Regions from separate parts of the Rhizobium zaerense genome, predicted to be linked through region 3. Evidence: riboswitches for the same ligand, from Rfam matches in the RefSeq annotation. Region 3 holds a riboswitch; each other region holds the start of a gene.
The links. Region 3 has a riboswitch for cobalamin ahead of nrdH (glutaredoxin-like protein NrdH). Riboswitches for the same ligand answer to the same signal wherever they lie in the genome.

Region 1 (7,193 bases), on a different replicon from region 3:
ACTCGCCGAGACTGCTTCGCAGGCGCACCAGCAAGACCGAGAACAGGATCGCGATCACCAAGGCGGCAATCGAAAGCGCCGGCATCAACCGGCCGATCACCCTCGAACCTGGAAGATCGGGCCGCCAGACGATGAAGCCGATCGGTTCGCCGTTTGCCGTGGCGTCGATTTGGAACGCAACCTCGTTTTCGTCTGCATCGGCCGTGCGCGCGAAGCGGGCGCCGTTAAGGCCTTGTTGCCGGCTCAGTTCGTCCAGCGCCGCACCATCGATAAAGCGCACGACAATCAGGAATTGCCGCGTCGGCTGGCTCTGCCTCTCATTGGTCTCGTTGATGGCGACGATGCCGACGATCGTCGGCCGACCTTCCAGCCGCATCAGATTGGCGAGCGCACGGTTGGAGCGGGCGGCACTCGCAAGGCGGCTTTCCATTGAAGACGGCGTTCGTTCGTTGGAAACCGTGCCTTGTCTTACCCCAAGGCGGGCATCCCGAAGGAGGGGCAAGAAGAGAGGCTTCATCCAGCGATAACGCTTTTCCGTTTGGGCATCCGCCAGCATGAGCAGTTGCGCCTTCTCGTCGACGACAAAGGCCTGATCGTAGCCGAAGGCGGACATTGCGGTTTGGCTGATCGCACTTCCGGCCGCCGCCGTCAGAACGGCATCGAGGCTGGAGGAACCTCCGGTCGACCGGGCGGCCGGATAAACGCGTGTGAGATAGCCGTTGCCGAACTGGCCGATAACATGCGCGACTTGATCGACCTGCTCCAGCAGGCGGGCATTTACAAGCTGGCGCTGTCGATCAAGAGCGGCAGCGTCGCTCTCGGTTCCCGCCCACAGTGCCGAAAGCACGACAAGACCGATAGCGCCAAGTCCGCTGACGGCAATCAGAAACAGAATTCTTCCCGAAGCGATCCAGGATTTCTGAAACGTGTTGGAGCTGGAAGGAAGAACGATGTGCAAGCCTGGACCCCTGAACACCACGACGTGGGCGTATTCGTCGAAGCTAACAAAGAAGCGTTCACGTAGAATTAAAGGCTGCGGCCCACTATAGGGCGAGATCGACTACGCCCCAAGGAGCTCCTGACGATGTTGCGCATATCCATACGGACTATATTGCGCGGAGCGCTGATGGCAGGCGGGATCGGTATCTTTTTGGCCGCCTCGCCGTTCGAGGTGGCTGCGCAAGATCGCATACCGATGAGAATTGCCGTCGAAGGTGCGTTTCCGCCCTTCAACTATCTCGATGCAAATAACGAGCTTCAGGGCTTCGACATCGATATTGCCAATGCGCTGTGCGAGGTTGGCAAGTTCGAATGCCAATTCATCATCGAGAAGTGGGACGACATTATCCCCGATCTCGTTGCCGACAAATACGACGCGATCATCTCATCCATGTCGATGAGCCTTGAGCGGCGTCAAAAGGTTGCCTTCACTGAAAAATACTATAACAGCCCGTCGGTGTTCATCGCTCGGAAGGATTCGTCGATCAATGATGTCAGCCCCGCCGGCCTCAGCGGCAAGATCCTCGGGGTGACGTCGTCGACGGCGCAGGAATCCTACGCCAACCATCTCTATCCGGAGATGAAAAAGAAGGTCTTCCGGTCTTCGCCAGAATTGTACAAGGGGTTGTCGGATGGCAGCGTCGATATCATCCTGGAGGACAAACTCGCCATCTACGACTGGATCGCCAACACCAAGGCGGGAACCTGCTGCGAGTTCAAAGGGCCGGATCTGGTCGACGTCACGTACTTCGGCGAAGGTGCCGGCATCGCGCTGCGCCTGGACGACAAGGAGCGTCTAACGCGCCTGAACGAAGCCCTGAAGAGTATTAAGGCGGACGGGACCTACGATATGATCAACGCAAAATATTTCCCGTTCAGCATCCAGTAATTCGTCAATCAAATTGTCATGTGGCAAATGCGGAATGGCCGGTTTACCGCCGACCATTCCTATTGTGTAAAGTCCTCAGTCGTAACCGCTACGCGGCTTTCGCGACCTCACCGTGCGGATCGAGGACATATTTTGTCGCCGCTCCATGATCGAAGCTCTCATATCCAGCGGCGGCATCGTCGAGCGGGATGACCTTGGCGTTGACGATATCGGCAATGGGCAGTCGGTCGTGGAGGATCGCCTGCATGAGCTGACGATTGTATTTGATCACCGGAGTCTGGCCGGTGTGGAAGGACTGCGCCTTGGCCCATCCGAGGCCGAAGCGGAGCGAAAGATTGCCGTGTTTGGCGGCATTGTCGACGGCGCCCGGATCCTCGGTGACGTAGAGGCCGGGAATACCGATCGAACCCGCGGCGCGGGTAATCTCCATCATCTGATTGAGGACGATCGCCGGCTGTTCCCCGCCCGAGTGGCCGCGTGCCTCGAAGCCGACCGCATCGATGGCGCTGTCCACTTCGTTGGTGCCGACGACCTGTGCGATCATGTCGCCGAGACGGTCGCTCTTGGACAGGTCGATCGGTTCGAAACCGACCTTCGCCGCGTGTGCCAGACGGTCCTTGTTGAAATCACCGATCATGACGACCGCAGCACCGAGAATGCGAGCCGAGGCGGCAGCCGCAAGGCCGACCGGGCCGGCGCCGGCGACGTAGACGGTCGAGCCTACTCCAACGCCGGCACGCACGGCGCCATGGAAGCCGGTGGGCAGAATGTCGGAGAGCATGGTGAGATCCCGGATCTTCGCCATTGCCTTGTCCCGATCGGGGATTTTCAGCAGGTTGAAATCTGCATAGGGAATGGTGACGTAGCGTGCCTGTCCGCCGATCCAGCCGCCCATGTCGACATAACCGTAAGCGCCACCGGCGCGGGCCGGGTTTACCGTCAGGCAGACGCCTGTATCCTGGGACTTGCAGCAGCGGCAGCGGCCGCAGGCGACATTGAACGGCACCGAGACGATATCGCCGATGTCGAGCATCTCGACGTCGATGCCTTTCTCGATGATCTCGCCGGTGATTTCATGACCGAGGACCAGGCCCGGCATCGCCGTCGTGCGGCCGCGAACCATGTGCTGATCGGAGCCGCAGATATTGGTCGAGATCACCTTCAGGATGACGCCGTGTTCGATGCGGCGGCCGTCGGGCGCTTTCAGCTTCGGGTCGTCGATGTCGCGAACTTCGACCTTGCCCGGCCGGAGATAGACGACGCCTCTATTTTTGCTCATGGATTCCTCCCACTTGTTTGAATGCCTCGATCTGCAACCGATGCAGTCGATGGCAACTTCCCTCCGGCCTGCCTCCTCTGCAGCCCGGTGTCCAAAACACGCGGATACCGCCGCACCGGGCGATATTCGAATTTTCAAAACGGACAGATTGGATGCAGTAGAGGAGTGAGCGCAACGGTTTTCGCCTGTCTTTCCGCTCGTGACCGTCTGCCGCAATCCGTCGATTTGCTGCGCAAGAGCTGGTTTCCGGCTCCAGAATCTCCTTCCGATCCATCTCGATATCTTTCCGGATGTCGATCCGGCGATTTCCTTGAGGATTTCAGTTCTTCTACCGCTGCGGGGCAGCGCCGGCATCGGGCCGGCTTGCCAATGGTCCATTTCGCCAGTTTGCGAGATAGCGCCTTGGACACCACAAACAAACCACGCCTGACGGAAAACAGCGATCAAGAAAACGACATGGGCGCAACTCAAAGACGACAGTCGCAAAGTCGCAACAGCGCTGCGTGGCGGAAATAATTGATCCCGCGAATACGGCGGTTTTCCGGTTCGTCCCGAAAGATTTAATCGTCGCCTAAAGACTTGAGGCGCGACGGTCGCCGGCTGCGGCTGACGTCGAGTGCCGTGTGCCAGAACACCGCGGCGAGGATGATCGCGCCGCCGAAAAAGGTGGCGACGGGCGGCTCTTCGGAAAATAGCAGCCAAACCCAGAAGGGCGTGAGCACGATTTCCATCGTGCCGATCAGCGCCGCCTCCGCCGGCGGCATTCGCTTCGCCCCGGCAAGGAAGAGCACCAGCGCGAGGGAGAAATTGGTCGCGCCGAAGGCGGCAAGAACGATCCAGTTGTGCAGGTCGAGCGAGCCGACCGAACCGAACGGAGCGAAGATGACGAGCGTCAAGAAGGCGCTGATCACGGTCGGCGGCAGGCTCGGCACGTCGGGACTGATGCGCGGGATGATAATGACCAGCGCGAAGGACGCGGTCATGCCGAGCGCCAGCAGGTCGCCGAGACCAGTCCCGCCGCCGATCGAAGAGGCGACGATGACGGCGACGCCGAGGAAAGAGATGCCGCCAGCAATCAGTGTCCGCCGGGCAACCCTCTCCTTGAGGATGACCCAGCCGAGCATGGCTGCGATGAAGGGCGCGGTCGCATAAATCATCGTCACATTGGCGACGGTGGTCATGTAAAGCGCGCCGATGAAGCATCCCTGACTGAAGGTCTGGCATGCGATCATCGCAAGGCTGGACGGATGGAAGACGGAACCCCATTGTCGCCGCGAGATGCCCCCTTCGAGGAAAAGGCAGGGGATCAGCAGGAACAGGCCTCCGAACAACGACCGCCAGGCGATCGCCGTCCATACGTCGGTGGTCAGGAGTCGCGAATAAACACCGCTCGCGCTCCAGGCAAGTGTCGCGGCAATGATGAGAAGCACACCCTTCTCGTGCTCGCTGCCTGCGAGGCGTCTGGCCGGATTTTCAATGGTCACGCAGATATTCTCAAAGAAGGAAGTCGAACGCGGCTCTTTTGTGCGCTGAGAATTGACATCAGACAAACGAATAGTAGTGATGACTATCATCGATTTTTTCTATGGCTATTCCATGCATGAGCCGATTGAGAGCGACCTGCTGAGAACCTTCCTGGTCGTTGCCGAAACCTCCAATTTCTCCGCCGCTGCCCAGCGCATCGGGCGGACGCAGTCGGCCGTCAGCACCCAGATCAAGAGGCTTGAGCAGACGATCGGCGAAACGCTGTTCGAGCGTGGCGCCCGCGGTGTGCTGCTCACACGCCAGGGCATACAGCTCGTGCCCTATGCCCGCAGGATCATCGATCTCCTGAACGAGGCCGCCGCGACGATCCGCAGCAAACCGCTGGACGGGCCGGTACGCATCGGAATTCCCGAGGAATACAGCCAGACGGTGCTGCCGGCGGCGCTCACGGCTTTCGCCGTACGCCACCCGGCCGTCGAGGTCACCGTGTCCTGCGATTATACCGTCCGCAACCTCGCTGCCCTTGAGCGGGACGAGCTCGATCTGGCCGTTGTTTTCGACTGGAGCGATGAGACCAAAGGCGAGGTCATCTGCATCGATCCCACGGTCTGGGTCACATCGATGGTGCACCGGCTGCACGACATCGATCCCCTGCCGATAGCGACCTATCGCAACTCCACCTGGTCACGCGATTTTGCGCTCCGGTCGCTGGAGCAGATCGGCCGCAACTATCGGATCGCTTTCATCGCCGATACCGGTTCGGGGCTGAAGAATGCCGTGACCGCGGGCCTTGCCGTCACCACGCTTTCCCGCAGCAGCATTCCGCCCGGCTGCCGGGAACTCACCGCTGAAGACGGTTTCCCGCCGGTCGATTCCTCCAAGGTCGTGCTCCGCCGGAGCACCTACCGTTCCAGCGAGGCCGTCCGGGAACTTTCCGAAATGATACGGGACGCGTTCCAGCCTATGCCCGCATCTCCGATGGTGTGACGCGGCGGCGCAAGCGGCGCCGGGTCTCGGACGGGCTCTCGGAAAAACTCGCCCTGTAGCTTCTCGCAAAGGCTGAGGCTGAGTTGAAGCCGGTCGCCGCCGCGATGTCGGCAAAGGAGGCTGCCGTCTCGATCACCTTGCGGCGCGCCGCATTCAAGCGCAGCGCGAGATAATGCACATGCGGCGGTGCGCCGATGCTCTGCTGGAAGAGATCCTGCAGATGCCGAGCGCTGATGCCCACCCGCCTGGCCAGCCGCGTGAGGATCAGAGGCTGCTCGATATGCTCCTCCATCAGCCGTACTGCCTGCGTCACGCGGGGATCGTGCATGCGCAGTCCGGCAGCGGCTGCGGAAAGTGATTCATCGGCATGGAAGGACGGCTGCTCGTAACGGAACAGCCGGCTGACCTCGAGCGCCAGCGAATAGCCCTGCCGTTGCCGGATCACCTCCAGCATCAGGTCGACGGTCGGAAGCGAACCCGAGGTCGTCAGCCGCTTGCCGTCGATGACGAAACGATCCTTGACGGCCCGCACCTCGGGATAGGCGAGCGCAAAATCCTCGTAATCCTCCCAGTGAACGGTCGCCGGTAACCCGTCGAGCAGGCTGGCTTCAGCCAGCAGCCATGTGCCGGACTCGATGCCGGCAATCACCGTGCGATAGCGGGCGGCCTGGGAGAGCTGCATCTTGAGTGCCGGCGTAGCACTTCGGCGCCAGTTGTAACTAGCCAGCACGAACAGTGGCGTATTCTCGGTGGTCGCTTTGAAAGCGCCTTGCGCGGGCACGGCGATATCGCTGGTGGTCAGCACCGGTGCTCCGTCCGGGGTCAGCAGCCGCCAGCGATAGAGCTCGCTGCCGGAAATGCGGTTGGCGCCGCGCAACGGCTCGATGACCGAGGCGATCAGGATCAGGTTCGCGTCCGGCAGGACGAGAAGGTCGATATCGAGCCGTTCGGTCGATCGCTGTAGCAAGGCCACCTCCCTGGAGTTCCGATAATGTATCGATTGCTTCCGAAATTGCAACGCATCGTCATCCATCCTGTCGCGTAATGGGCACAAGACGAGGGAGAACAAAAACATGCCTCTTGCGATGAACCGCGATGTCTTCATCACCTGCGCCGTCACCGGCGCCGGTGACACGGTTTCTAGATCCAGCCACGTGCCGATCACTCCCAAGCAGATCGCCGATTCCGCCATCGATGCGGCAAAGGCCGGTGCCGCGATCGTTCACTGTCATGTGCGCGACCCGGAAACAGGAGCCGCCAGCCGCCGCAACGACCTCTACAGGGAAGTTACCGACCGCATCCGCTCGGCCGATGTCGACGTCGTCCTCAATCTCACCGCCGGCATGGGCGGGGACCTGATCTTCGGAGATGTCGAAAGCCCCCTTCCCCTCAACCCGAAGGGCACGGATATGGCGGGCGCTACCGAGCGCGTCAGCCATGTGGCCGAATGCCTGCCTGAGATCTGCACGCTCGACTGCGGCACGATGAACTTCAACCTCGGCGACTATGTCATGACCAACACGCCGGCCATGCTGCGGGCGATGGCGAAGAAGA
Region 2 (7,193 bases), 1.7 Mb from region 3:
CTGTAATGGGCGGCGGGTTTCTGCCCGCTGCGTTTAATGCTGACTATCAGGCTGCGACGGCTGCCTTGCGCCGGGCGCGGGCGGACTGCGCCAGGTCTTCCAGCGTCGCCACCGACATATCCCAGTCGATACAGCCGTCGGTGATGGACTGGCCGTAAACCAGCGGCTTGCCGGGAACGAGGTCCTGGCGGCCAGCGACGAGGTTGCTTTCGATCATCATGCCCTTGATGTCGCTATTTCCGGAGGCAATCTGGGTGGCAACGGATCTGACGACGAGCGGCTGGTTCATCGGGTCCTTGCCGCTGTTGGCATGGCTGGCATCGATGAGGATGCGCGGGGCCACGCCGAGCTTGACGGCTTCGCTCGTGACGGATTCGACATCGGCCGTCTCATAGTTTGGCCGCTTACCGCCGCGCAGGATGATGTGGCAGTCCTCATTGCCTGTCGTCGAGGCGATTGCTGCCTGTCCGTCTTTGGTCACTGCCGGGAAGTGATGCGGCTGCGAGGCGGCGAGGATGGCGTCGAGCGCGACGCGCACACCACCATCGGTGCCGTTCTTGAAGCCGATCGGGCAGGAAAGGCCGGAGGCAAGCTGGCGGTGGACCTGGCTTTCGGTCGTGCGCGCACCGATCGCGCCCCAACTGACGAGATCGGCGATGTATTGCGGCGTGATGGTGTCGAGGAATTCGCAGCCGGCCGGAAGGCCCATGGCATTGATATCGAGCAGCAGGCGTCTCGCAATCCTCAGCCCTTCCTCGATGCGGTAGCTGCCGTCGAGATGCGGGTCGTTCATCAGGCCCTTCCAGCCGACGGTCGTGCGGGGTTTTTCGAAGTAGACGCGCATGACGATCTCGAGATCGCCGGCGAAGCGGCGGCGCTGTTCCGCCAGCCGTTCGGCATATTCCCTGGCGGCAACGGGATCGTGGATGGAGCAGGGGCCGATGACGACGATCAGCCGGTCGTCTTCGCCCTGCAGGATCTTATGGATCGCATCACGGTTACTGGTCACGGTCTTACTGACATCAGCATTGCGGGGAATTTCCGCGATGATATCGGCGGGTTTGGTCAGCGGGGTGATTTCGACGATACGCAGATCGTCAATGGTATCAGACACGGTATGGCTCCTGTTTGGTCATACCCGGGCGGAACAAAAAAACCGCCAGGTAGACTAGCGGCTGTTCGGGTTGTCGTCGCGTCGAATTCAGTTACGCATGGACCCGCATCCGCTGAGAGTAGCGGTACCAATAAAATCGCGAGGCGCAGATTGATGTGATCGACATGAGAGGTATGTAGTGTCACGGCCACGCGTTGTCACGCAGAATTTTCGGCCTGAAAATCCGGCGTTCCCCGAGATGGCAACGGCTTCTGCGGAAGGGAGACCCCCGGCGAGGCAAGAAGCGCGTCGCACTCGATCTCGTGCAGGCGACGCGCTCTAAGCTTTGTTTAAACCTGTCGCCCTAAAGATGCTTCCGGGCGACGGTCGTTCGCACTGTTCCAGAAGACTCAGTTCCTGAGATCACAGGGCGTCGACGTTCACGCCGACGGTGATGGCGCCGATCGGTGTTCCCTTGTCGTCTGATATCGTGACGCTTGCCTGCGACTGCAGTGTCTGGGTCGACTCATCCTTTTCGATCTCGTCGACGAAGACGGCGTCCTTGCCGGCTCCGAAGGACTTCTGGAACTTGGCCTCGTCGCCCTGCCAGTAATCCGATGTGGTGTCGCTTTGACCGACATTCAGGCCTTTTGTATCCATGACGAAGATTTCCGTGATCTTGCCGCCGGAAGCCTCCTTCTTCCCCTGAAGGAATTTCGACAGTGCGTTGTTGAGCACACCATCGATCATCGAGTGGTCTGAGCCATCGACTTCGGCACGCCACTTCTTGTCAAGGGCGTCGACATCAGCAGCATTGAGATTGGCGTTGGCAGCGTTCTGCGCCTTGATAGCCTCGATGATGGCGGGGTCGTTAAGCCAGGGCTTTACATCGCTTGTCACGTAGTCGGAGATCGGGGCAAGCTTGGCATCCTGTGCCATGGATACGCCCACGGGCATGGCAAATGCGGTGCAGGCCAAAAGAAATGCGGGCACGATTTTCTTCATAAGCGTTTCCTTCCTGATTATAGGTTGCTGAGAACTAAGGCTTATCGGATGCAGGCGACGTCAAAACTCCTCCCAGGCACCGGGAGCAGCGGCAACGGCGGCATTGCCTGCATGACGCTGCATGACGGCTCTGGGCTCGGGACGAGCTTGGCGGGCGGCTTGAACGGGTTTGGGCTGGCTGGCGGTAGACCCACCGACCACGAACCTGCCGGCCGAGTCCTGCAGCAGGCGTCCTTGCGACAGCAGTTCGTGGCAAGCCGCGTTGGTTTCCTCGACCATTGCCGCGTTCTGCTGTGTCGTCTGATCCATCTGGTTGATTGCGCTGTTGATTTCCTGCAGGCCCGTCGCCTGTTCGCGATAGGATTGGACGATGGAAGCGATGCTATCGCTGATGCGGTTGATCTGCTCCTCGATCTTCAGCAGGGCGTCACCGGTTTCGTTCACCAGCCCGACGCCCGCGGCAACTTCCTGGCCGGATACGTTGATCAGGTTCTTGATTTCCTTTGCGGCATTTGCCGACCGCTGAGCGAGTTCACGCACTTCCTGCGCGACAACAGCAAAACCCTTGCCGGCCTCGCCGGCGCGCGCCGCCTCGACACCGGCGTTCAGCGCCAGCAGGTTCGTCTGGAAGGCGATTTCGTCGATGACGCCGATAATGCGGCCGATCTGGCTCGAGGAGGTTTGAATCCGGTCCATCGCGCCGATTGCATCGCGCACCACCGTCGCCGAGACATGAGCGCTCCGCTTTGTCTCCTCGACCAACTGCCCGGCATTTTCAGCCCGTTGCGACGATGTTCTGACCGTGGTGGTCACCTCATCCAGTGCCGCAGCGGTCTGTTCCAATGCTGCTGCCTGTTGCTCGGTCCGCCTGGCGAGTTGATCCGCGGAGTTCGCCAGCTCGCTGGAGCCGGTTTCAACCGCCACGGAAGCGGTCTTTATCTCTGTCAGAGCGGCCGCGACCGCATCGACCATGTTGTTAAAATCCTGCCGCAATTTATCGAATTCGGGACCGAGATCGGCCAATTGTATCGAGAAATCGCCGGCGGCAAGCTTTTCCAATGCATTTGCGAGAGAGGTCATGACCAGCCGCTGGGTGTTGCTGGCTTCTTCGGTGAACAATACATTGCGCGCCCGTTCGGCGTCGAGCGAAGCGCTCTGCTCGGCAGCGGCCTGCTCTCTCTCGACCTTCGCAATCGCCTCGTGGCGGAAGACTTCCAACGCGCGTGCCAGAAAGCCGATCTCGTCGCCATTTTCCCTGTAGGTGACGGGAGAGGCCAGGTCGCCTTTCTGCAACGCGCTGATTCTCTCACTGAGGATCCTGATGGGCCGGCCAACGAGGCTGCGCATGGCGAGAAGGAAGGCAACGACGGCTATGGCGGTGATCGCGGACTGCGTGAGCAGCGAAATGAGAACTTTCTGCCTGACTTCGGAAGCGATTTTTTCGACGGACCAGTTCGTGACGACGTAACCGGTGGCCTTGCCCGACTTATCCAGCGGGAGCGGCGCGATGATCGTCACGACGCCGGCAGATATTCTACCGTCATCGATGGTCGTCTTTTCCGGTTTCGCGCTCAGGCTCTTCGCCAGATCGGTTGGTGCCGGCAAACCACTGACGCCATCGCGCGCCCAGGTATCGACGGCGGCAGGTTCGGCGTTGAATGCGGCAAACTGCACGAGATCGAGCGAGGGGTCGTCGCGGTAGAGCGAATAAGCCTCTCGAACGGCGTTCGCCTTCCCCCATTTCACGCCGCCCGCTGCCAGAGAGGCAAATTGCTCGGCATCCTTGGACCAGTTCGCCTTGGCGCCATCGATCAAGGCCCGGGTTTCGTACATCCAGGTATAGGTGGCGAAAGCGGAAATGCCGCAGAGGTTCACGGCAACGATAATCGCCGCCAGCTTGGCGGTCAGAGGCATCGTTTTCAAAAATTGGAACATTCCGCGGCGGCCTAGAATTGCGGCTCAGTCGGACATGTTCCGGACTGGCGTATCAATACGGGCATCGACGCTGACGGTCACATCATGAGCCCTCATGCCCATGTCCTGATAGCAACCCAAAACGCGTAAACGCAGTGTGTATTTGATGTGTGAATAAATCATAAAGTAGAATGGTGCTGGGGTACATGCGGGTCGTTTCACCCTGGCGCCTGCGGGCGCCAAGCCCAGCGAACCGGCGGGTACTGTCGTATCGTGCTGGACGGTGGAGGGATGGAGATACGCTGGGCAACGGCATTGATCGCGGTTGCCTGGCTGCTGTCGGCGTCATCGACATCGCCGAAGGCCATGCAGCGTGTCGGCGGCGTCATGCGGGCCGCCTTGCCGCCGCCGCGCTTTCCTGAAATAGATGCGCCGTCAGGTGCCCGCCGGTAAGGCGGGAGAATCGGGAATCCGGTGCAAAGCCGGAACGTGCCCAACGCTGTAAGGCCGACGTTTGCCGCTTCATCACGCCACTGGCTTCTTGCCGGGAAGGCTGCGGCAGACGGATGACGCCCAGTCAGAAGACCGGCCTGGCTAGATAGACCGATCCGCGCGGACGGCGGGGCGGTTGCGTTGTTGGGGATTTGACGATGCGACCCTTTGATGAGGATGCCCTTTCGGCGGCGTCCGGTTTTTCCTTGGCCGAACGCGAGGCCGTCTATCATGCGATCATGACGCGGCGCGACGTTCGCAGCCAGTTCCTGCCTGATCCCTTGCCAGACGATGTCGTGGAGCGTCTGTTGACGGCCGCCCATCACGCGCCGTCGGTTGGTTTCATGCAGCCGTGGAATTTCATTCTGGTGAAAAGCCCGACTGTGCGGGCGCGCGTCCGGAATGCCTTTGCCAGCGCCAACGAGGAGGCGGCGCTGATGTTCGAAGGCGAACGGCGGCAGGCATATCGTTCGCTTAAGCTCGAAGGCATTACGGAGGCGCCGCTCGGGATCTGCGTGACCTGCGATCCCACCCGCGGCGGCAGCGTGGTGCTGGGGCGTACGCACAATCCGAGGATGGATAGCTATTCCACAGTCTGCGCCATCCAGAACCTCTGGCTTGCCGCGCGGGCGGAAGGGGTCGGCGTCGGCTGGGTCAGCATCTTTCATGAAGGCGACCTGAAGAGCATTCTCGGCATACCCGAGCATATCGAGGTGGTCGCCTGGCTCTGTGCCGGTTTCGTCGATCGGCTCTATGACGAGCCGGAACTCTCCGTCAAAGGCTGGCGGCAGCGGCTGCCGCTTGAGGAACTCGTCTTTCATGATGGATGGGGACGAAGCGAGCCCTAAATAAAGTGCGTCGCATCGAAGACGCATGTCGTAGTCCCAAAACCGCCGCGCGGTTTGGGTGGCTTGATTGATATCACTGCTGTTGTTGTGGTTGCGGGCCCGGCGTTGCCGGATTGGTGAGGTCGATCGAGCCCTGATCGCCGGCGAGAAACTGGGGGCCGACCTGACGGACGCGGTTCTGCGTCGGATCGTAGGGGCGCTCGGGAACGGATGGTTGCGGCGCAGCTGCGGCATCCTTCGCCGGGGGATTGGTGCGGATAGTGGTAATGGAGCTCTGCTGCGGTGGTTCGCTCACCACCTGCTTGCCGCGCATCTCCTCATAATAGGCGGTGAGATTGCAGGCGCAGGAGGACTTTTCCCCGGGCGTGCGGTTCTTGTAGGCAAAGGCATTTTTCATGGCGCTGTAGGGCGTGCCCGTTGCGACCGAGATCATGTTCGAGGCTTCGGTGCTCGTCACGTCACGATAGAACAGTTCGGTCTCGATGCCCGGGCACATCTTGGCGCAGGTCTGTGCGTCGCGGCCGAAATCGACCGATGTGGCGTTCGAACTGATCGGAAAGAAGCCGCCGTCACAGCTGCGCACGCACATGGTGCTGACCGGCGAGAGCATTTCGGCCCGCGGCACGCCGTAACGCGGATCGACCTCTTCACCGCCGCCGAGCGGAATAAAGGTGTCGGTGCGCATCGCCTGTTCTTCGACGCTCGGGGCGAGGTCGTCGGCGCTGCGATCGCTCGGGGCATAGAAGTTTTCGCTGTTGCAGCCATTGCGGTCGAGAGCGGCGGTCAGCTCGCGGCGCGCGTCCTCATTGCCGTCGGTCTGGTTGCGCAGCTCGTCACGGCGGTCCTGGAGATAGCGGATGTTGTCGATCATCCGGGCTTCGGACTGCGACAGCTCGGCGCAATAATCGGCATTTTCGCCGCCGATGACGACCATGCTGCCCGAGGTGCAGCCGTTGCCGCGCAGCTCGTTGCGGACCTTGCGCAGCTCGAGGTTCTGCTCGGCCATGGCGCTGGCATATTGGCGCGCTTCCGGACCGTTGGTATTGCCGATCGACCGCGGCAGGTCGGCGAGGCGGCCACGCAGATCCTCACAGATAGTAATGGACTGCCCGGCAGCGGGCGCTGCGAAGACAAGGAAGAGGGCAAGAGACAGGTTTCGGCGTTTCACGGCGTCGCCCCGGAATGAGCAAAGAATCGATCGGTCACTGTCGGCGTCCATCCGCCGCGCCTTGTCTCTTAGCTTGTTTCTCTTAATAAGCTTGGAGATATTCCTAGCGTATTTTCGGGATTTTATCCAGCGGACAGCCAAAGACCCAGTGTTCGATTATGAAGAAGCTGCCGATGGTAATCAACGAGGCCAAGTGCCCACTCCAATCTCCTGGGGCGCTTGAGAAACGTACTCATATCCGGACGCTGAAAATGACAGGAATTGCCAATGAACTCAGCTCCCCCGCAACGATAGTCGGGCTGCCGGAAACCCAACACGGCTTCCACGTCTTCGTGGACGGCTGTTATGAACCCGGTTCTGGGCACGGAGGTTGGGCATTCGTCGTTTATTGCGATGCCGCGGAAATTGCGTCCGGCTTCGGTGGCGCGGAAGATTCCGCCAATAATTCGGTGGAAGTGATGGCCGTCCTCAAGGCTGTGGTTTGGATCAACAGCGAGGCAAGCGGCGAGCCCGCGACCATCTGGTCGGATTCCATCTACGCCATCAAAGGCTGCAACAGCTGGCGACATATCTGGAAGAACAACGGCTGGAAGAAAAGCAGCCCGAATGGGAATGCGCGAAGGCGAACGATCGCCAATGCGGAACTCTGGAAGGCGGTCGATCTTCAACTATC
Region 3 (7,193 bases):
ATTAAAGCCTGCCCTTCGCGGATCGCCTGCAGCAGATCATGACAGGCCGTGTTCTTGCTCAATGGGAAGATCGCCAGCAATCCGTCGCCCATGAACTTCAGGATTTCTCCTCCATACCGCTCGATCGGGTCCGACATGGCGTCGAAATAGTCGTTGAGCAGATGGATGACATCGTCACGCGGCCAGAGATCGGAGATCGCCGTAAAGTCGCGCAGGTCGCAGATCATGATGGCGGCACCGACGGTCGCGCCGCTGCCGCGCGTCGTGACGCCCGACAGGATCTGTTCGCTCGCATGCGGTCCGACATAGGTCTGCAGCAGCGTGCGTGCCATGATGTTCTTCAGCCGGATTTCGCTGACGAGGGTTAATGCCGGCAGCAGATCGCGCAGGAAATCGACATGCTCGCCGGTAAAACCTCCCGGGCGACTGGTGGAAAATGTCGCGACATGCCGTTTGCCGAAAGTATGCTCGAGGGGCCAGGCGATATACTCTGTGAGGCCGTCATCGCGCAGTTCCTGATAGAATGAATCCTCGTCGCCGCTGGCTGTGCCTTCCAGTTGTCTGCGCACCTCCTCCGCACCCTGATGGATCGCGTTGACGGGACTGTTCAGGAACTCCGGCGTATTTTCGACACCATAGGCGAAAGTGTTGATCTTCGCCTCGGCCAGGCCCTCCTTCCAGAGGATGCGGGCGCCGATCCATTGCGGATGGTTCGTCCTGAAATGCAATGTCGCCCGCGCCAACGGCACTCCTGAGGCCAAAAGCTTCTCGCACATCTCCACCAGGATATTGTCGATGAACCGCTCGCCGCGCGTCTCGTTCACCAGCCAGTCGAGAATCCGTCTTCTGCGGATCGGCCAGACGCCCTCTTCCGCTTCGACAGCAGTCCCGACCTTGTTCAAAATAGACGACATCAAAAACTCCCGCTATGCCGCATCATCGGCGAAGACCGAATTTAGTTTCCGCTGAATGTGGGCGATCAGAGAGCAAATGATAAGAGGCAGACGGCGATCGAGCCTCAGAAATCCCAGTCTTCGTCCTCCGTCGCGACCGCCTTGCCGATGACATAGGAGGAACCGGAGCCGGAGAAGAAGTCGTGGTTCTCGTCGGCATTCGGCGAAAGCGCCGACAGGATCGCCGGATTGACCTTGCAAGCCTCAGCCGGGAACAGCGCCTCATAGCCAAGGTTCATCAGCGCCTTGTTGGCATTGTAGTGCAGGAATTTCTTGACGTCCTCAGTCAGCCCGACGCCGTCATAGAGCGCCTCGGTATATTTCGCCTCGTTGTCATAGAGTTCCAGCAGCAGCTCGAAGGCGAAATCCTTGATCTCCTGCTTCCGCTCGTCGCCGAGCCGCTCCAGCCCGCGCTGGAACTTGTAGCCGATATAATAGCCGTGCACCGCCTCGTCGCGGATGATCAGCCTGATCATGTCGGCCGTGTTGGTCAGCTTGGCGCGGCTCGACCAGTACATCGGCAGGTAGAAGCCGGAATAGAACAGGAAGCTTTCGAGGAAGGCGCTCGCGACCTTCTTCTTCAGCGGATCGCCGGAGCGATACTGCTCCATGATCAGCGCCGATTTCCGCTGCAGGAATTCGTTCTCCTCCGACCAGCGATAGGCATCATCGACATCAGGCGTCGAGCACAGCGTCGAGAAAATCGAGGAATAGGAGCGCGCATGCACCGCTTCCATGAAGGAGACGTTGGAAAGTACCGCCTCCTCGTGCGGGGTGACCGCATCCTCCATCAGCCGGATGGAGCCGACGCCGTTCTGGATCGTGTCGAGCAGCGTCAACCCGGTGAAGACGCGGATGGTCAGCTGCTGCTCGGCCGGCGTCAGCGTTGCCCAGGAGGGAATGTCGTTGGAAAGCGGCACCTTTTCCGGCAGCCAGAAATTGCCGGTGAGCCGGTTCCAGACTTCGAGATCCTTGTCGTCCTCGATGCGGTTCCAATTGATGGCGCGCACGCGGGAGGCGGGTTTGATTTGCATGTTCATTAGGTCGTCCCTCTTGAGAAATGTGTCCGGATTTGCCCCTCATCCGCCTGCCGGCACCGTTGCCTGGGTCGAGCCACTGGTCTCGACCCGTCCTACGGACCCCCGCCAGCGGGGCGAAGAGGACATGCCGCGCCCTTTTCCGTCTTTATTGCCGGTTCGTGTGGCAAGTCCCCTCTCCCCGTCAGAACGGGGAGAGGATTAGGGTGAGGGGAAAATGCTCCGGCGCGAAATATCAACTTACAGTGTACAAGACACGCAGCCCTGCACCTCGGTGCCGGACAGCGCCATCTGGCGAAGGCGGATGTAGTAGATCGTCTTGATGCCCTTCTTCCAGGCGTGGATCTGCGCCTTGTTGATGTCGCGCGTCGTTGCCGTATCGCGGAAGAACAAGGTCAGCGACAGGCCCTGGTCGACATGCTGGGTCGCCGCCGCATAGGTGTCGATGATCTTCTCCGGCCCGATCTCATAGGCGTCCTGATAATAGTCGAGATTGTCGTTGGTCATGAACGGCGCCGGATAGTAGACGCGGCCGATCTTGCCCTCCTTGCGGATCTCGATCTTCGAGACGATCGGATGGATCGAGGAGGTCGAGTGGTTGATATAGGAGATCGAGCCCGTCGGCGGCACCGCCTGCAGGTTCTGGTTATAGAGGCCGGAGGCCATCACCGCCGTCTTCAATGCGGCCCAGTCTTCCTGCGTCGGAATGTGAATACCTGAGCTCTCGAACAGCGCCCTCACCGTCTCCGTCGCCGGCTCCCAGAGCCGGTCGGTATATTTGTCGAAATATTCGCCGGAGGCATATTTCGAGTTTTCGAAGCCCTTGAAGCTCGTGCCGCGTTCGACCGCCAAAAGGTTCGAGGCGCGGACTGCGTGATAGGTCACCGTATAGAAATAGATATTGGTGAAATCGATGCCTTCCTCGGAGCCGTAGAAGATGCGTTCGCGGGCGAGGTAACCGTGCAGGTTCATCTGACCGAGGCCGATCGCATGGCTCTCGTCATTGCCCTTCTCGATCGAAGGAACCGAAGAGATGTGGCTCATGTCGGAAACGGCCGTCAGCGCCCGGATCGAGGTTTCGATCGTCTTGCCGAAATCGGCCGAATCCATTGCCGCGGCAATATTCAGCGAGCCGAGATTGCAGGAAATATCCTTGCCGAGATGTTTGTAGGAGAGGTCGTCATGATATTCGCTAGCCTCGCTCACCTGCAGGATCTCCGAGCAGAGATTGCTCATCGAGATGCGCCCGGCGATCGGGTTCGTCCGGTTCACTGTGTCCTCGAACATGATGTAGGGATAGCCGCTCTCGAACTGGATTTCGGCAAGCACCTGGAAGAATTCGCGCGCCTTGATCTTCTTCTTGGAGATGCGGGCGTCGTCCGCCATCTCGCGGTACTTTTCCGTCACCGAAATCTCGGTGAAGGGCACACCATAGACGCGCTCTACGTCATAGGGCGAGAACAGGTACATGTCCTCGTTGTTCCTCGCCAGTTCGAAGGTGATGTCGGGCACGACGACGCCGAGCGACAGCGTCTTGATGCGGATCTTCTCGTCGGCATTTTCGCGCTTGGTATCGAGGAAGCGCATGATATCGGGGTGGTGGGCATTGAGATAGACGGCCCCCGCGCCCTGGCGCGCGCCGAGCTGGTTGGCATAGGAGAAACTGTCTTCGAGCAGCTTCATCACCGGGATGATGCCTGACGATTGGTTCTCGATATGTTTGATCGGCGCGCCCGCCTCGCGGATGTTCGTCAATGACAGCGCCACGCCGCCACCACGCTTCGACAATTGCAGCACCGAATTGATCGACCGGCCGATCGATTCCATATTGTCCTCAACGCGCAGCAGGAAGCAGGAAACCAGTTCGCCGCGCTGCTTCTTGCCGGCATTGAGAAAGGTCGGCGTCGCCGGCTGGAAGCGGCCGGAAATGATCTCCTCGACCATGTCGCGGGCAAGCCCCTCGTCGCCGCGCGCGAGCGCCAGCGCCACCATGCAGATGCGGTCCTCATAACGCTCGAGATAGCGCTTTCCGTCGAAGGTCTTCAGCGTATAGCTGGTGTAGTATTTGAAGGCGCCGAGGAAGGTCGGGAAACGGAATTTCTTGGCATAGGCCTGGTCGAACAGGTCGCGCACGAAATTGAAGGAATACTGGTCGAGAACCTCCTGCTCGTAGTAACCCTCGGTGACGAGGTAATCGAGCTTTTCCCGAAGGTTGTGAAAGAACACCGTGTTCTGGTTCACGTGCTGCAGGAAATACTGCTTGGCAGCCATTCGATCCTTGTCGAGCTGGATCCGTCCCTCATCGTCATAGAGGTTCAGCATCGCGTTCAGCGCGTGATAGTCGAGCATTTCCGCCGCTTTCAAAGGGCGTTCGCCGGCGGGATGAGCAAAAGTGTTATGCGGTTTTGCGCCCGCATCCCGCGTCAGAGTTGTTCCCGTGTCCAAAACCGTTCCATTCCGTGTTTGACGTTGGCGACATCCACCTCCGTGCCCAGCAGCTCGAACCTGTAGAGGTAAGGCACCTGGCATTTCTGCGAGATGACGTCGCCGGCGAGCCCGTATGTCTCGCCGAAATTGCTGTTGCCCGCGGCAATCACGCCGCGGATGTGTCCTCGGTTTTCCGCATCGTTGAGGAAACGGATCACCTGCTTGGGAACGGCACCCTTGCCGCCGTCGCCGCTATAGGTCGGCACAACAAGCACGAAGGGTTCGCGGATATGGAACGCGTCAGCTGCGCCTGCCGGAATGCGCGTTGCGCGCAGTCCGAGCTTGGCGACGAACCGATGGGTGTTCTCGGATCGGCTGGAATAATAGACGATCAGGCCCATCGCTTTTCTTCAGGAGAGCGCGCTGATCATGTCGGGGCGGAAGCCTGCCCAATGCTGCTCGCCGGCGATGACGACAGGCGCCTGCATGTAGCCGAGGCTGCGGACCCGATCGAGCGCTTCGGCATCCTCAGAGATATCGACGATGTCATAATCGACGCCCAACCGGTCGAGGGCTCGGTAGGTGGCAGTGCACTGGACGCAGGCAGGCTTGCTGTAGACGGTAATGGTCATGATATTCCTCGTGACGACGCGATTGGGACGCAGAAGATCGATCGGAAATCTGTCGATATCCGTCGAAAAATCTCTGATGATTTGAGCTATGCGGCTGTTTAGCCGCTGGGCATACTCCGCCCTCTGCCTCTAGCGGGTGGCGGCCTGAACTGAGATACTGACATGACTTCACCCCGAAGTGGCTCAATACGAAGGTTTCGGGGGCGGAGGCTCAGGCCTGCGAAACGTGATGCGGAGATTCCCCGCAGCCATGTAACGCGATCTTCCGGACACCCCGCCCGTGGACGTTTCGTTCGAGGCAGGTCTCCTGGCTCACGGGTCAAAGCACCCTGCCCCAGCCTTCCCGGAGCATCATGCTCCAGTGACCTGAAATCGGACAGTTGCTCGCCGCTTACAGTTGCGGGGGCAGCTCCGGCATTGCCGCGCCATGATGGCGAGGCGCACCGTATTCCCGTCTTAGCCGCCGATCCTCACGAATCGATGGAACCTCGAACACTAGATATAGTACGCCAATCCAAATTCGCGTCAACGGATGGTTTGTGCATTGCGTTACGACAGGTTTGAAATCGCTACGTTCCTGTGAAAAACATGGATAACGAAAGCTTAAAGAAAGCAAGCTGTGGAGAAAGCCCCCACGATGAGAGCCGACCTATGGCCGGTCCCGCGATTTTCGATTCGAGATCTGGCTCGAATCGTCGATGGCACATCCCGCCGGTGACGAGCGCCGGAGGAGGAAGTCAGAAAAGTTATATTTTTATCCGGAGCAGCCTCAGCGCGTTGATCGTCACCAGCACGGTGGCGCCGGTATCGGCGAGGATCGCCGGCCAGAGCCCGGTGATGCTGGCGATCGTCGTCACCAGAAACACCGCCTTCAATCCGAGGGCGATGGTGATGTTCTGCAGGATGTTGCGCATCGTGCGTTTGGAAAATTCGATCATCCGCGCCACATCGCTAACGCGTCCGTGCAACACGGCGGCATCCGCCGCCTCCAGCGCCACATCGGTGCCGCCGCCCATAGCAATGCCGATATCGGCAGCCGCCAGCGCCGGAGCATCGTTGATGCCGTCGCCGACTTTGGCGACGATGAAACCCTGGCGCTTCAATTCGCCGACGACCTGCTGCTTGTCCTCCGGCATCATCTCGCCGCGCCAGTCGATGCCGAGCATGCCGGCAACGGCTGCTGCCGTCCGCTTGTTGTCGCCCGTCAACATCATTGCCTTGACGCCTGCTGATTTGAGGGCAGCGAGCCCGGCCTCGGCATCCTCACGCGGCTCGTCGCGCATGGCGATCAGACCGGCCGCAACACCGTTGACGAGCAGCACCGACACGCTCTTGCCCTCGTCGTTCAGCGCCGCGATGCGTGCATCCTGTTCAGCACTGAGCGCCCCGCGCTCACAGGCGGCGGGCGGCGACAGCAGGTCCAGCGTCTCGCCGCCGACTTTGCCGCTGACGCCCTTGCCCGCCAGCGCTTCCAGCTCGAAGGCCGGCGGCACGGGAACGCCGTCTGACTTGGCGCGGTTGAGGATCGCCAGCGCCAGCGGATGGCTGGAACCCTGCTCCAGCACCGCCGCGCGCGACAGCACCTGCGCCTCGCTCAATCCGAAGGAGATGATATCGGTGACCTGAGGCCTGCCTTCCGTCAGCGTGCCTGTCTTGTCGAAGGCGACCATCGTCACCTTGCCGAGCGTTTCCAGCACCGCGCCGCCCTTCATCAACAGCCCGCGCCGCGCACCTGATGAAAGCGAGGCGGCGATTGCCGCCGGCGTCGAAATGACGAGTGCGCAGGGGCAGCCGATCAAGAGGATCGCAAGGCCCTTATAGACCCATTCGCCCCACGGGCCGGCAAACAGCAGCGGCGGAACGACCGCGACCAGTGCTGCAACCACGACCACGCCGGGCGTGTAATAGCGCGAAAACCGATCGATGAAGCGTTCGGTCGGCGCCTTCGATTCCTGCGCTTCCTCCACCAGCTTGACGACACGGGCGATGGTGTTGTCGGCGGCCGCCGCCGTGACGCGAACCCTCAGCACCGCATCGCCATTGACCGTGCCGGCAAAAACGACGGCATCGACGCCCTTGCGCACCGGCGTGCTCTCGCCCGTCACCGGCGCCTCGTCGATTGCACTCTCGCCTGAGATGATGAT

Region 1: it holds a riboswitch for cobalamin, as region 3 does, so the genes downstream of both, fdhA (formaldehyde dehydrogenase, glutathione-independent) here and nrdH (glutaredoxin-like protein NrdH) in region 3, are expected to answer to the same signal.
Region 2: it holds a riboswitch for cobalamin, as region 3 does, so the genes downstream of both, bluB (5,6-dimethylbenzimidazole synthase) here and nrdH (glutaredoxin-like protein NrdH) in region 3, are expected to answer to the same signal.

The regions. Positions count from the first base shown of each region.
Region 1 is NZ_JBPWQY020000003.1:155,263-162,455, forward strand. It holds gene ACS4RR_RS27145 (putative bifunctional diguanylate cyclase/phosphodiesterase) at 1-979, opposite strand, end outside; gene ACS4RR_RS27150 (ABC transporter substrate-binding protein) at 1,085-1,888, shown strand; gene fdhA (formaldehyde dehydrogenase, glutathione-independent) at 1,977-3,167, opposite strand; cobalamin riboswitch at 3,387-3,587, opposite strand; gene ACS4RR_RS27160 (DMT family transporter) at 3,728-4,651, opposite strand; gene ACS4RR_RS27165 (LysR substrate-binding domain-containing protein) at 4,764-5,639, shown strand; gene ACS4RR_RS27170 (GlxA family transcriptional regulator) at 5,614-6,672, opposite strand; gene bcoG (3-dehydrocarnitine:acetyl-CoA trimethylamine transferase BcoG) at 6,713-7,193, shown strand, end outside.
Region 2 is NZ_CM132690.1:2,748,658-2,755,850, forward strand. It holds gene ACS4RR_RS13295 (3-deoxy-7-phosphoheptulonate synthase) at 47-1,114, opposite strand; gene ACS4RR_RS13300 (hypothetical protein) at 1,517-2,098, opposite strand; gene ACS4RR_RS13305 (methyl-accepting chemotaxis protein) at 2,159-4,033, opposite strand; gene ACS4RR_RS13310 (hypothetical protein) at 4,304-4,465, shown strand; cobalamin riboswitch at 4,433-4,620, shown strand; gene bluB (5,6-dimethylbenzimidazole synthase) at 4,663-5,352, shown strand; gene ACS4RR_RS13320 (DUF2865 domain-containing protein) at 5,426-6,520, opposite strand; gene ACS4RR_RS13325 (ribonuclease H family protein) at 6,772-7,193, shown strand, end outside.
Region 3 is NZ_CM132690.1:1,063,574-1,070,766, reverse strand. It holds gene ACS4RR_RS05165 (adenylate/guanylate cyclase domain-containing protein) at 1-914, opposite strand, end outside; gene nrdF (class 1b ribonucleoside-diphosphate reductase subunit beta) at 1,019-1,993, opposite strand; gene nrdE (class 1b ribonucleoside-diphosphate reductase subunit alpha) at 2,231-4,435, opposite strand; gene nrdI (class Ib ribonucleoside-diphosphate reductase assembly flavoprotein NrdI) at 4,414-4,818, opposite strand; gene nrdH (glutaredoxin-like protein NrdH) at 4,828-5,049, opposite strand; cobalamin riboswitch at 5,330-5,555, opposite strand; gene ACS4RR_RS05140 (heavy metal translocating P-type ATPase) at 5,796-7,193, opposite strand, start outside.